Regions from separate parts of the Xanthomonas sp. NCPPB 4467 genome, predicted to be linked through region 1. Evidence: predicted binding sites of a transcription regulator. Region 1 holds the regulator's gene; each other region holds the start of a gene.
The links. Region 1 encodes FliA, which starts transcription of late flagellar genes. Its sites were predicted from a motif close to TAAAGTTTNNCNNNCNNNGGCCGATAA; they were not measured.

Region 1 (3,273 bases):
ACTGGCTGCGCGCCGCCCAGCAGGTCACCTCGCTGCTGGTGCTGCCCGCCAACTCCCATTTTGCCGACCTCGACGAGGTCGTGCGCCGCTTCGCCCACGCCAAACCCCAAGGCGTGGTGCTGACCAAACTCGACGAGACCGGCCGCTTCGGCAGCGCCTTGTCGGTGGTGGTCGACCACCAACTGCCCATCACCTGGGTGACTGACGGACAGCGGGTCCCCGACGACCTGCACCGCGCCAATGCCGCCAGTCTCGTTCTTCGTCTTGAAGATTTACGGCGCGCTGCCGATAAGCCCTGTACTCCGGAGCACAACCATGCAGTCGCGTGAATACGCAAAGCTGACCAACGCCTTCCCCCTGACGGCGACCCGTCCCGAGCCCTTGGGCCCGGTGCGCACGATTGCCGTGACCGGTGGCAAGGGCGGCGTGGGCAAAACCAACATCTCCGCCAACCTGGCCGTGGCGCTTGCCGACATGGGCAAACGCACGCTGCTGCTGGACGCCGACCTTGGCCTGGCCAACCTGGATGTGGTCTTGGGCCTGTCGCCCAAGTTCACCCTGGCCGACCTGATCGCCGGCCGCTGCACGCTCGATGAAGTGATCATCGAAGGCCCGGGCGGCGTGTTGGTGGTGCCGGCCGCCTCCGGTCGCCGCCACATGGCGGAACTGGCTCCGGCCCAGCACATCGGCCTGGTCAATGTGTTCTCCGAACTGGAACGCGACCTGGACGTGATGGTCATCGACACCGCCGCCGGCATCACCGACAGCGTGCTGACCTTCTGCCAGGCCGCCCAGGACACCGTGGTGGTGGTCTGCGACGAGCCGGCCTCGATCACCGACGCCTACGCGCTGATCAAGGTGCTCTCGCGCGAACGCGGCGTGGACCGCCTGCAGATCATCGCCAACATGGTGCGCGACCCCAACGAAGGCCGCCTGCTGTACGACAAGCTCTCGCGCGTGTGCGAAAAGTTCCTCGGCGATGTGTCGCTGAACTATCTCGGCCACGTGCCGCAGGACGACTGGTTGCGCCTGTCGGTGCAGCGTCAGCAACCCGTCATCAAGGCGTATCCCGCCAGCCCGTCGGCGCAGGCCATTGCCGAAATCGCACGCCGTACCTCGCGCTGGCAGGCTCCCACCGTGCCGCGCGGCAACGTCGAGTTCTTTGTCGAACGCATCATCCAACGGGGAGTGGCCGCATGAGCACTGCTACCGCAACCACGGCCAGCGCGCAGTACCGCGCCGTGCAGCGCAATAACGCCAACGACGTGGTGACCCAGCACGCCGATCTGGTCCGCCGCATCGCCCACCATCTGGCGGCGCGTCTGCCGGCCAGCGTGGAAGTGGACGATTTGATCCAGGCCGGCATGATCGGCCTGATCGAAGCCTCGCGCAGTTACGACTCCGACCAGGGCGCCTCGTTCGAAACCTACGCCTCGATCCGTATCCGCGGCTCGATGATCGACGAAATTCGCCGTGGCGACTGGGTGCCGCGTTCGGTGCACCGCCGTGCCCGCGACGCCGCCGCCGCCGTGCGCAAGATCGAGCAGAACACCGGCCGCGCCGCCGCCGCCACCGAAGTGGCCGCCGCGATGGAAATGCCGCTGCCCGATTACCTGCGCCTGATGGAAGACGCCGCACGCGGCCAGGTGCTGAGCCTGGAATCGCGCATCGAAGATCACGGCGAGCTGGACACCACCGCCAAGGGTGGCCCCAACCCGCAGCAGATGATGGAGCGTGGCGAATTCGGCCGCGAGCTGGGCAAGGCCATCGGCCAGTTGCCCGAGCGCGAGCAGCTGGTGCTGTCGCTGTACTACGAACAGGAATTGAACCTGAAGGAAATCGGCGCTGTGCTCGGTGTCAGCGAGTCGCGCGTCTGCCAGATCCATGGCCAGGCCGTGGTGCGTTTGCGCGGCCGCCTCAAAGTCTTCGAACTGGCCGATGCCGGTGTCGAAATTGACGACTAATTTTTTCGCGTATTTTTTCGTATTAGGAGCTTGATGTGAATAAGAACATGCGGATCCTGATCGTGGACGACTTCTCGACGATGCGACGTATCGTCAAGAATCTGTTGGCAGATCTCGGCTTCACCAATACCGCAGAGGCCGAAGACGGCAACAGCGCGCTGGCTGCATTGCGCGCGGGCCCGTTCGATTTCGTGGTGACGGACTGGAACATGCCCGGCATGACCGGCATCGACCTGCTGCGCAACATCCGCGCCGACGCCAAGCTCAAGCACCTGCCGGTGATGATGGTGACCGCCGAAGCCAAGCGCGAGCAGATCATCGAAGCGGCGCAGTGCGGCGTCAACGGCTACATCATCAAGCCGTTCACCGCGCAGACGCTGGAAGAAAAGCTGGGCAAGGTGTTCGAACGTCTGGCGGCGACCGCCTGATGAACGCCACCGTGGAGACCAATGCCGAACGCGCTGCGTTGATCGAGCGTCTGCAAGGTGCACTTGATGCACTGGAAAGCGGTGACGAAGCTGCGTGGAAGCGCGAGGTCGATCACCTCGCCGCCCTGCGCACGCGTCCGATGATGCAGGGCCTGAGCCGGCTCGCGCGCGAACTTGGGCAAGCGCTGGGCGAGCTGCCCACCGTGCCCGAAGAAGCCGGCGAACTGGACGATGCCTGCTCGCGCCTGGACCACGTGGTGGAAATGACTGAAAAGGCCAGCCATCGCACCCTGGATCTGGTCGAAGAATGCCGCGAGCTGGCCAACAAGCTGCGCGACGGCGGTCTGAATCAGGACCAGGGCGCGCTGATGGACCAGATGCGCCACAACCTGACCGAGCTGTCGCTGGCGCAAAGCTACCAGGACCTCAGCGGGCAGATCATTCGCCGCGTGGCCGGGATCGTGCGCCGCGTGCATGAAGGCTTCGGCGCGCTGGGCCTGCCGCCCAAGAGCACCGAGCCGAAGAAAGACGACGGCGGTCTTGCCGGTCCTGCGGTCAAGGGCCTGGACCGTCACGCGGTGTCGCAAGACGACGCCGACGATTTGCTGTCCGGATTGGGGTTGTAACCATGAGTGCTGTTCCAGACGATATTGCTGCCGATTTCATCGTCGAGGCCCAGGAAATCCTGGATCGCCTCGGCGAACAGCTGGTGTCGCTGGAACAGGCGCCAGACGAAGCCGACCAGCTCAACGCGGTGTTCCGCGGCTTCCACACGCTCAAGGGCGGCGCCGGCTTTCTGGCGATCAAACCGATGGTGGAGCTGTGCCACGCCGCCGAAGAAACCCTCGGCATGGCGCGCTCGGGCCAGGCGGTGCTGCAGG
Region 2 (3,273 bases), 950 kb from region 1:
GACAACACGCTGCTGCGCGAAGCATTCCAGCGCGAGCTCAGCCGTGGCGGCCAGCTGTACTTCCTGCACAACGATGTGGAAAGCATCGTGCGCATGCAACGCGACCTGTCCGAACTGGTGCCCGAAGCGCGTATCGGCATCGCGCACGGGCAGATGCCCGAGCGCGAGCTGGAACGGGTGATGCTGGATTTCCAGAAGCAGCGCTTCAACGTGTTGTTGTCGACCACGATCATCGAATCGGGCATCGACATTCCCAACGCCAACACCATCATCATCAACCGCGCCGATCGCTTCGGTCTTGCGCAGCTGCATCAGCTGCGCGGCCGCGTGGGCCGTTCGCATCACCGCGCTTACGCGTATCTGGTAGTGCCGGACCGGCGCTCGATGACCTCCGATGCGGAAAAACGCCTGGAAGCCATAGCCTCGATGGACGAGCTGGGTGCGGGCTTTACCCTGGCCACGCACGATCTTGAAATCCGCGGCGCCGGCGAATTGCTCGGCGAAGACCAGAGCGGCCAGATGGCCGAGGTCGGTTTCAGCCTGTACACCGAGCTGCTGGAGCGCGCGGTGCGCAGTATTCGCCAAGGCAAACTGCCCGATCTGGATGCCGGCGAAGAAGCGCGTGGCGCCGAAGTGGAGCTGCACGTGGCCTCGCTGATCCCCGAGGATTACCTGCCCGATGTGCATACGCGCCTGACGCTGTACAAGCGTATTTCCAGTGCACGCGACACCGATGCATTGCGCGAATTGCAGGTGGAGATGATCGACCGCTTCGGCTTGCTGCCGGATCCGGTCAAGCACCTGTTCGCGATTGCCGAGCTCAAGCTGCAGGCCAACGCGTTGGGGATCCGCAAGCTGGATCTGGGCGAAAACGGCGGGCGTTTGGTGTTCGAAGCCAAGCCGTCGATCGACCCGATGACCGTCATCCAGATGATCCAGAAGCAGCCGAAGATCTACACCATGGATGGCCCGGACAAACTGCGCATCAAATTGCCGATGCCCGACGGCGCAGACCGCTTCAACGCCGCACGCGGTTTGCTGGCCGCGCTGACACCGGGCTGAAGCGCAACGCCGCGTTTGATGGCGTCGCAGCAGACTCGACAGCACTACACGTCATGCACGCAGGTGAGCATCACCTGCGTGCATGCTGCGTGCGCGAGAGGTCTCCGATCTCGCGCCGATGTGCGTCACACGCAATGGGCTCGCAGCCCTTGCCCTTGCTCGATCCGCACCGCTGCGCCGTGTTTGAAACACGCGCGCATTGTCCCGGGACTGTCCAGGACAAACGCCCCATGAGCCTGCTTGCGACAAACCTGAGCAGTTAATTTCAGAACTGCTAGAAGATTTCACATTTACGTCATTCGACTGAATTTGGTCTAAATATTTCAGCTAGGCGCCGATACCTGCATAGACCGGCATGACTCCGTGTGCAACGCACTGCCACACAGATCCATGCCACCGCGACCTTCTCCCCGCGTCATCGCACCCAATGTGCGCCATCGCTTGAGGCACCCATGAACGCTGCATCTCCCGATCTGCCCGCCCCGTTGACGCTTACCCTTGAGGGCGAGATGACCATTCGTCGCGCCGCAGAACTCAAGCCGCTGTTGCAGCCGGCGTTGGCGCATCCGGGTGGAGTGCATCTGGATCTGGCGGCGGTGAGCGAAATCGACACCACCGGCCTGCAATTGTTGCTGGCCACCAAGCAGGCGATCCAGACCGATGGACGGCCGTTTTCGCTGACCGATTCCAGCCGTGCGGTGGTCGATGTGATCGAACTGCTCGGCCTGCTCGAAGCGCTGTACCCGCATGCGGTTGCCGGCCTCGGCGAACACATTCACTAACGGACGGGTGACGCGCGCATGGACATGAACCAGCTGATGCAGACCTTCCTGGCCGAGAGCCGGGATCTGCTCGAAGACATGGAACGGCATCTGCTCGAAGCCGAGCGTGGCACGTCGTCGCCGGATGCGGTCAATGCGATCTTCCGTGCCGCGCACACCATCAAGGGCTCGGGCGGATTATTCGATCTGCCGCAGCTGGTCGGCTTCACCCATGTGGTGGAAAGCGTGCTCGATCTGGTGCGCGAAGAAGCGCTGACGTTGAGCTCGGACCTGATCGGACTGCTGCTGGTGTGCTGCGATCATATCCATGCATTGGTGGAGACCGCCGCCGACCCCAGCCATGCCGATGCAGCTGCGCTGGCGGCCGAAGCCGAGCCGCTGCTGGCGCAATTGCAGACCTACCTGCAAACCAGCGCCTGCGGCGTCACCGCCGCCGCCATCCAGTACAGCACGCCTGAAAAACAGAGCGGTTACTGGCGCATCTCGCTCAAACTTTTCGCCGACGCGCTGCGCTTCGGCAACTCGCCGCTCAAGCTGATCCGCAACCTGCGCAGCCTGGGTTCGGTGGAATCGATCGGCACCGACTACAGCCAATTGCCAAAGTTCGAAGACCTCGACCCGGAAGCCAATTACCTCGGTTTCCAGATCCTGCTGCGCAGCGATGCCGACCGCGCCGCGATCGAAGAAGTGTTCGAATTCGTCCGCGACGATTGCGATCTGGATATCGCCGCCGTGCCTGCGCCAGCCGATACCGCCACGCTGCTCGTCAACGAGCCGGTGGTGGCCGCTACGTCGGTCAGCGGATTTGCCGCCGTGCCAAATGGCGCAAACGCCGCATCGGCGCCGGCCCGCAACGCACCGGACGCCGGCGGCCGCAACAGCGATGCGCGCTCGATCCGCGTGGATGCCGACAAGCTCGATCGCATGATCGATCTGGTCGGCGAACTCATCATTGCGGTCAGCAGCACCAATGCCAATGCGCAGCGCACCGGCGATGCGCAACTGCTGGAATCGGTCTCGATTCTGGCCGGCCTGGTGGAAGACGTACGCGAAAGCGCGCTGCAGCTGCGCATGGTCAAGATCGGCGGCACCTTCAGCCGCTTCCAGCGCGTGGTGCACGATGTGGCACGCGAGCTGGGCAAGGACATCGCGCTCGTGGTCGCAGGCGAAGACACCGAACTGGACAAGTCGGTGGTGGAAAAGATCGGCGACCCGCTGACCCATCTGGTGCGCAACGCGATGGATCACGGCATCGAACCGGCAGACGTGCGCGTGGCGCGCGGCAAACCCGCACGCGGCACCGTGGGCCTCAACGCCTATCACGACTCCGGCAGCATCGTCATCCAGATCACCGACGACGGCGGTGGCTTGAACCGCGACCGGATCCTGGCCAAGGCGCTGGAACGCGGCTTGATCGAACCCGGCCGCC
Region 3 (3,273 bases), 1.3 Mb from region 1:
TGCCACCGGCGCGCCGTTGATGCCGGTCAAGCAGATGGCCGTGCCGCAGGGCACCGATCATGGCGACTGGACCGCTGCCACCCAGCCGATCTCGCCGGGCATGCCCAACACCGTGGGCGCGCCCAGCCGCGAGGTCGAAACCATCATCGAATCCGATGCCTGGGGCATGACCCCGTTCGATCAGCTGGCCTGCCGTATCCAGTTCAAGCAGCTGCGCTACGAAGGCATGTTCACCCCGCCGACGCTGCAAGGCTCGCTGGCGTTCACCGGCAACCACGGCGGCATCAACTGGGGCGGCGTCTCGGTCGATCTGCAGCGCGGCATCATGGTGATGAACAGCAATCGCCTGCCCTACACCTTGCAGGTCTATACCCGCGAGAAAATGAACGAACTCGGCGTCGTGTCGGTGTTCGACGGCAAGAGCAAGACCCCCGGCTACATGGCGCAGAAGGGCCTGGCCTACGGCGCCCGCAAGGAGCCGTGGATGTCGCCGCTCAACACCCCGTGCGTGGCGCCGCCGTGGGGCTACATCTCCGGTGTGGATCTGCGCACGCAGCAAGTGCTGTGGCGCCGTCCGCTGGGCACCGGCTACGACCAGGGTCCGATGGGCATCCCGTCCAAGACCAAGTTCGAGATCGGCACGCCCAACAACAGCGGCTCGCTGGCCACCGCCGGCGGCGTGACCTTCATCGGCGCAACCCTGGACGACTTCATGCGCGGCTTCGACACCCGCACCGGCAAGCAGGTCTGGGAAACCCGCGTGCCGGCCGGCCCGCAGGCTGCCCCGATGAGCTACACCATCGATGGCAAGCAGTACATCGTGGCCGCCGTGGGTGGACACGACCGCATGGAAACCAAGTCCGGCGACAGCGTCATCGCCTGGGCATTGCCGGACGATGCAAAGGCGGCGCCAGCGAAGTAATCGCCAGACCCGTCGTGCAGTGACACCACAGACCGGCCGTCGCGAGACGGCCGGTTTTTTTTTATGGGTGCGGCCTGCCGATCGGCCGGATCGTCGTTGCCCGGATGCGGCGGAGCATGCGGTGTGCGGTCGGAATCCGTGGTTCTGGCGGTACGCCTGACTGCACGGTGTTGCGTCCGCCGATGACAGGTGTGCCGGAACTGCGGTTTGACGGGCGAACCATCTGCATCGCACCGAGCCTTGTCGGATAGTGGTCTTTGGCGAAGTTTTTCGGATCGCTGCCTTTCACGTTCTCCTGCTGCGATTTCCCGACGCCCGTTGCACTGCCATGGCGGTGGTTCGTGCCCGCTCCGATTTCAGCGCGATGTCGGACTACCGGCAATGGTGCAACGCGCGCTAGTCGCCGCGACCAGATCAGATGGAAGCAAACAGCCCATGTGCACTCCATCGGAGCACGGAATTGCCCGACCTCACGACGATCTAAATTCACGCGAAATTTACAACTACCAACACCGATTCCGGGCGCCCGCGAGTTGCTCAAAACATACGCACCGCAACTGAAAACGCTTCCAAATCAACCACATCAGCTTTTTACGTGGTCCGCAGCACGCATTCCGATAAACGGTCCTTTCACACCATCATGATTCGGGCTCGGCCGCCGATACCCCCATTGCAGCCACTCCTGCAGCACACCGTTCCCCCTATCCCAGAACACTAGTTGGACTCAGCCTATGTTGCCTTCACACGATGCCGCACCCGTTTCCCGCCCACCGGCGGGCGCAAACGTTGCGCGTACCACCTGGACTGCATGGATGCCCGCTGCCGCACACCTCGGGCTGCTGGCTTTGCTGACGTTCTACGCCGCCACGCTGGTGCCCGGCGGCATCGGTAGCGCGTTCGCGAAGCTGTTCCCGGCCCTGCTGGTGCTCGGCGCGGCCAGCGTTGGCCTATGGTGGTGGACGCGTCGTCGCAACAGCGCGCAGCTGCAGCAGGCAGTGAATGCGGTCGCTGCGCTGGGCGAAGGCCGCTTCCAGCGCCTGGACCTGCGCACCGCATCCGGTGAGCTCGCACCGCTGCTGCAGACGTTGCAGGCAGCCCAGGACAAGCTGGCCATCCGCATCGACGTGATGGAACAAGGCCTGCGCCATGGGCAATTCGTGATCAAGGCACTCGACGATCTGGACACCATGATCCGCATCGCCGACGACGACGGCCAGGTGCTGTTCGCCAACCGCAAGCTGCTCGCGATGCTCAAGCTGATCGAGCCGGATGTGCAGAGCTTCCGCCCCAGCTTCCATGCCGAAGGGTTCGTCGGCGGCAGCATCGGCGACATCTATCCCGACAGCCAAGCCGCCATCGATCGCATGCGCGCCTTGACTGCATCCAAGGCCGTGCGCGCCCCGTTCTTCGGCCGCCAGATCGATTTCGTCTACAGCCCGATCATTGCCGCCGACGGCACCAAACTGGGCACCATCGCGCAGTGGATGGACGTCACCGCGCAGGTCAACGCCGAGCAGGCGCTGATGCAGATCATCGACGCGGCATCGGCTGGCGACTTCAGCCGCCGCATGCAGGTCGACGGCATGGACGGCGTGTTGCTGTCGCTGGCGCAAGGCATCAACCGCATCTACGACTCGGTGGAAACCCACCTGGCCGCGTTGGCGCGCGTGATCGGCGCGCTGGCCGAAGGCGACCTCACCCAGCGCGTGGACGGCGATGCGCACGGCATCTTTGCGCGTCTGCGCGACGACACCAACCAGACCGTCGCCCGTCTGACCGAAATCATCGGCGGCATCCAGACGGCATCGGACACCATCCGCCAGGCGGCGGTGGAAATCGCTGCCGGCAATACCGATCTGTCCGAACGTACCGAACAGCAGGCGGCGAACCTGGAAGAAACCGCAAGCTCGATGGAAGAACTCACCTCCACCGTGAAGCAAAACGCCGAGAGCGCGCTGCAGGCCAACCGCCTGGTGGTAGGCACCGGTGAAGTGGCGCAGAGCGGCGGCCAGGTGATGGACGATGTGGTCTCCACCATGAGCCAGATCAGCACCGCCTCGCGCAAGATCGGTGAGATCATCGGTGTCATCGACGGTATCGCGTTCCAGACCAATATCCTGGCGTTGAACGCCGCTGTGGAAGCGGCGCGCGCCGGCGAACAGGGCCGCGGCTTTGCGGTCGTCGCCTCCGAAGTGCGCGCACTGGCGCGGCGCTCGGCCGATGCGGCAAAAGAGATCAAGACGCTGATCGCCGATTCCACCGACAAGGTGGAGTTGGGCTCGGGGTTGGTGCATCGTGCCGGCGCGACCATGCGCGAGATCGTCGGCTCGGTCAAACACGTCACCGACATC

Region 2: the regulator FliA is predicted to act here: its motif matches at 1,377-1,403, upstream of ACCQ06_RS15505 (STAS domain-containing protein).
Region 3: the regulator FliA is predicted to act here: its motif matches at 1,561-1,587, upstream of ACCQ06_RS17030 (methyl-accepting chemotaxis protein).

What each region holds. Positions count from the first base shown of each region.
Region 1 covers NZ_CM191260.1:2,576,385-2,579,657, reverse strand. The annotation lists gene flhF (flagellar biosynthesis GTPase FlhF) at 1-329, shown strand, start outside; gene ACCQ06_RS11175 (MinD/ParA family protein) at 316-1,200, shown strand; gene ACCQ06_RS11170 (RNA polymerase sigma factor FliA) at 1,197-1,964, shown strand; gene cheY (chemotaxis response regulator CheY) at 2,000-2,392, shown strand; gene ACCQ06_RS11160 (protein phosphatase CheZ) at 2,392-3,018, shown strand; gene ACCQ06_RS11155 (chemotaxis protein CheA) at 3,021-3,273, shown strand, end outside.
Region 2 covers NZ_CM191260.1:3,523,219-3,526,491, forward strand. The annotation lists gene mfd (transcription-repair coupling factor) at 1-1,062, shown strand, start outside; gene ACCQ06_RS15505 (STAS domain-containing protein) at 1,515-1,844, shown strand; gene ACCQ06_RS15510 (chemotaxis protein CheA) at 1,863-3,273, shown strand, end outside.
Region 3 covers NZ_CM191260.1:3,898,634-3,901,906, forward strand. The annotation lists gene ACCQ06_RS17020 (membrane-bound PQQ-dependent dehydrogenase, glucose/quinate/shikimate family) at 1-922, shown strand, start outside; gene ACCQ06_RS17025 (hypothetical protein) at 984-1,211, opposite strand; gene ACCQ06_RS17030 (methyl-accepting chemotaxis protein) at 1,654-3,273, shown strand, end outside.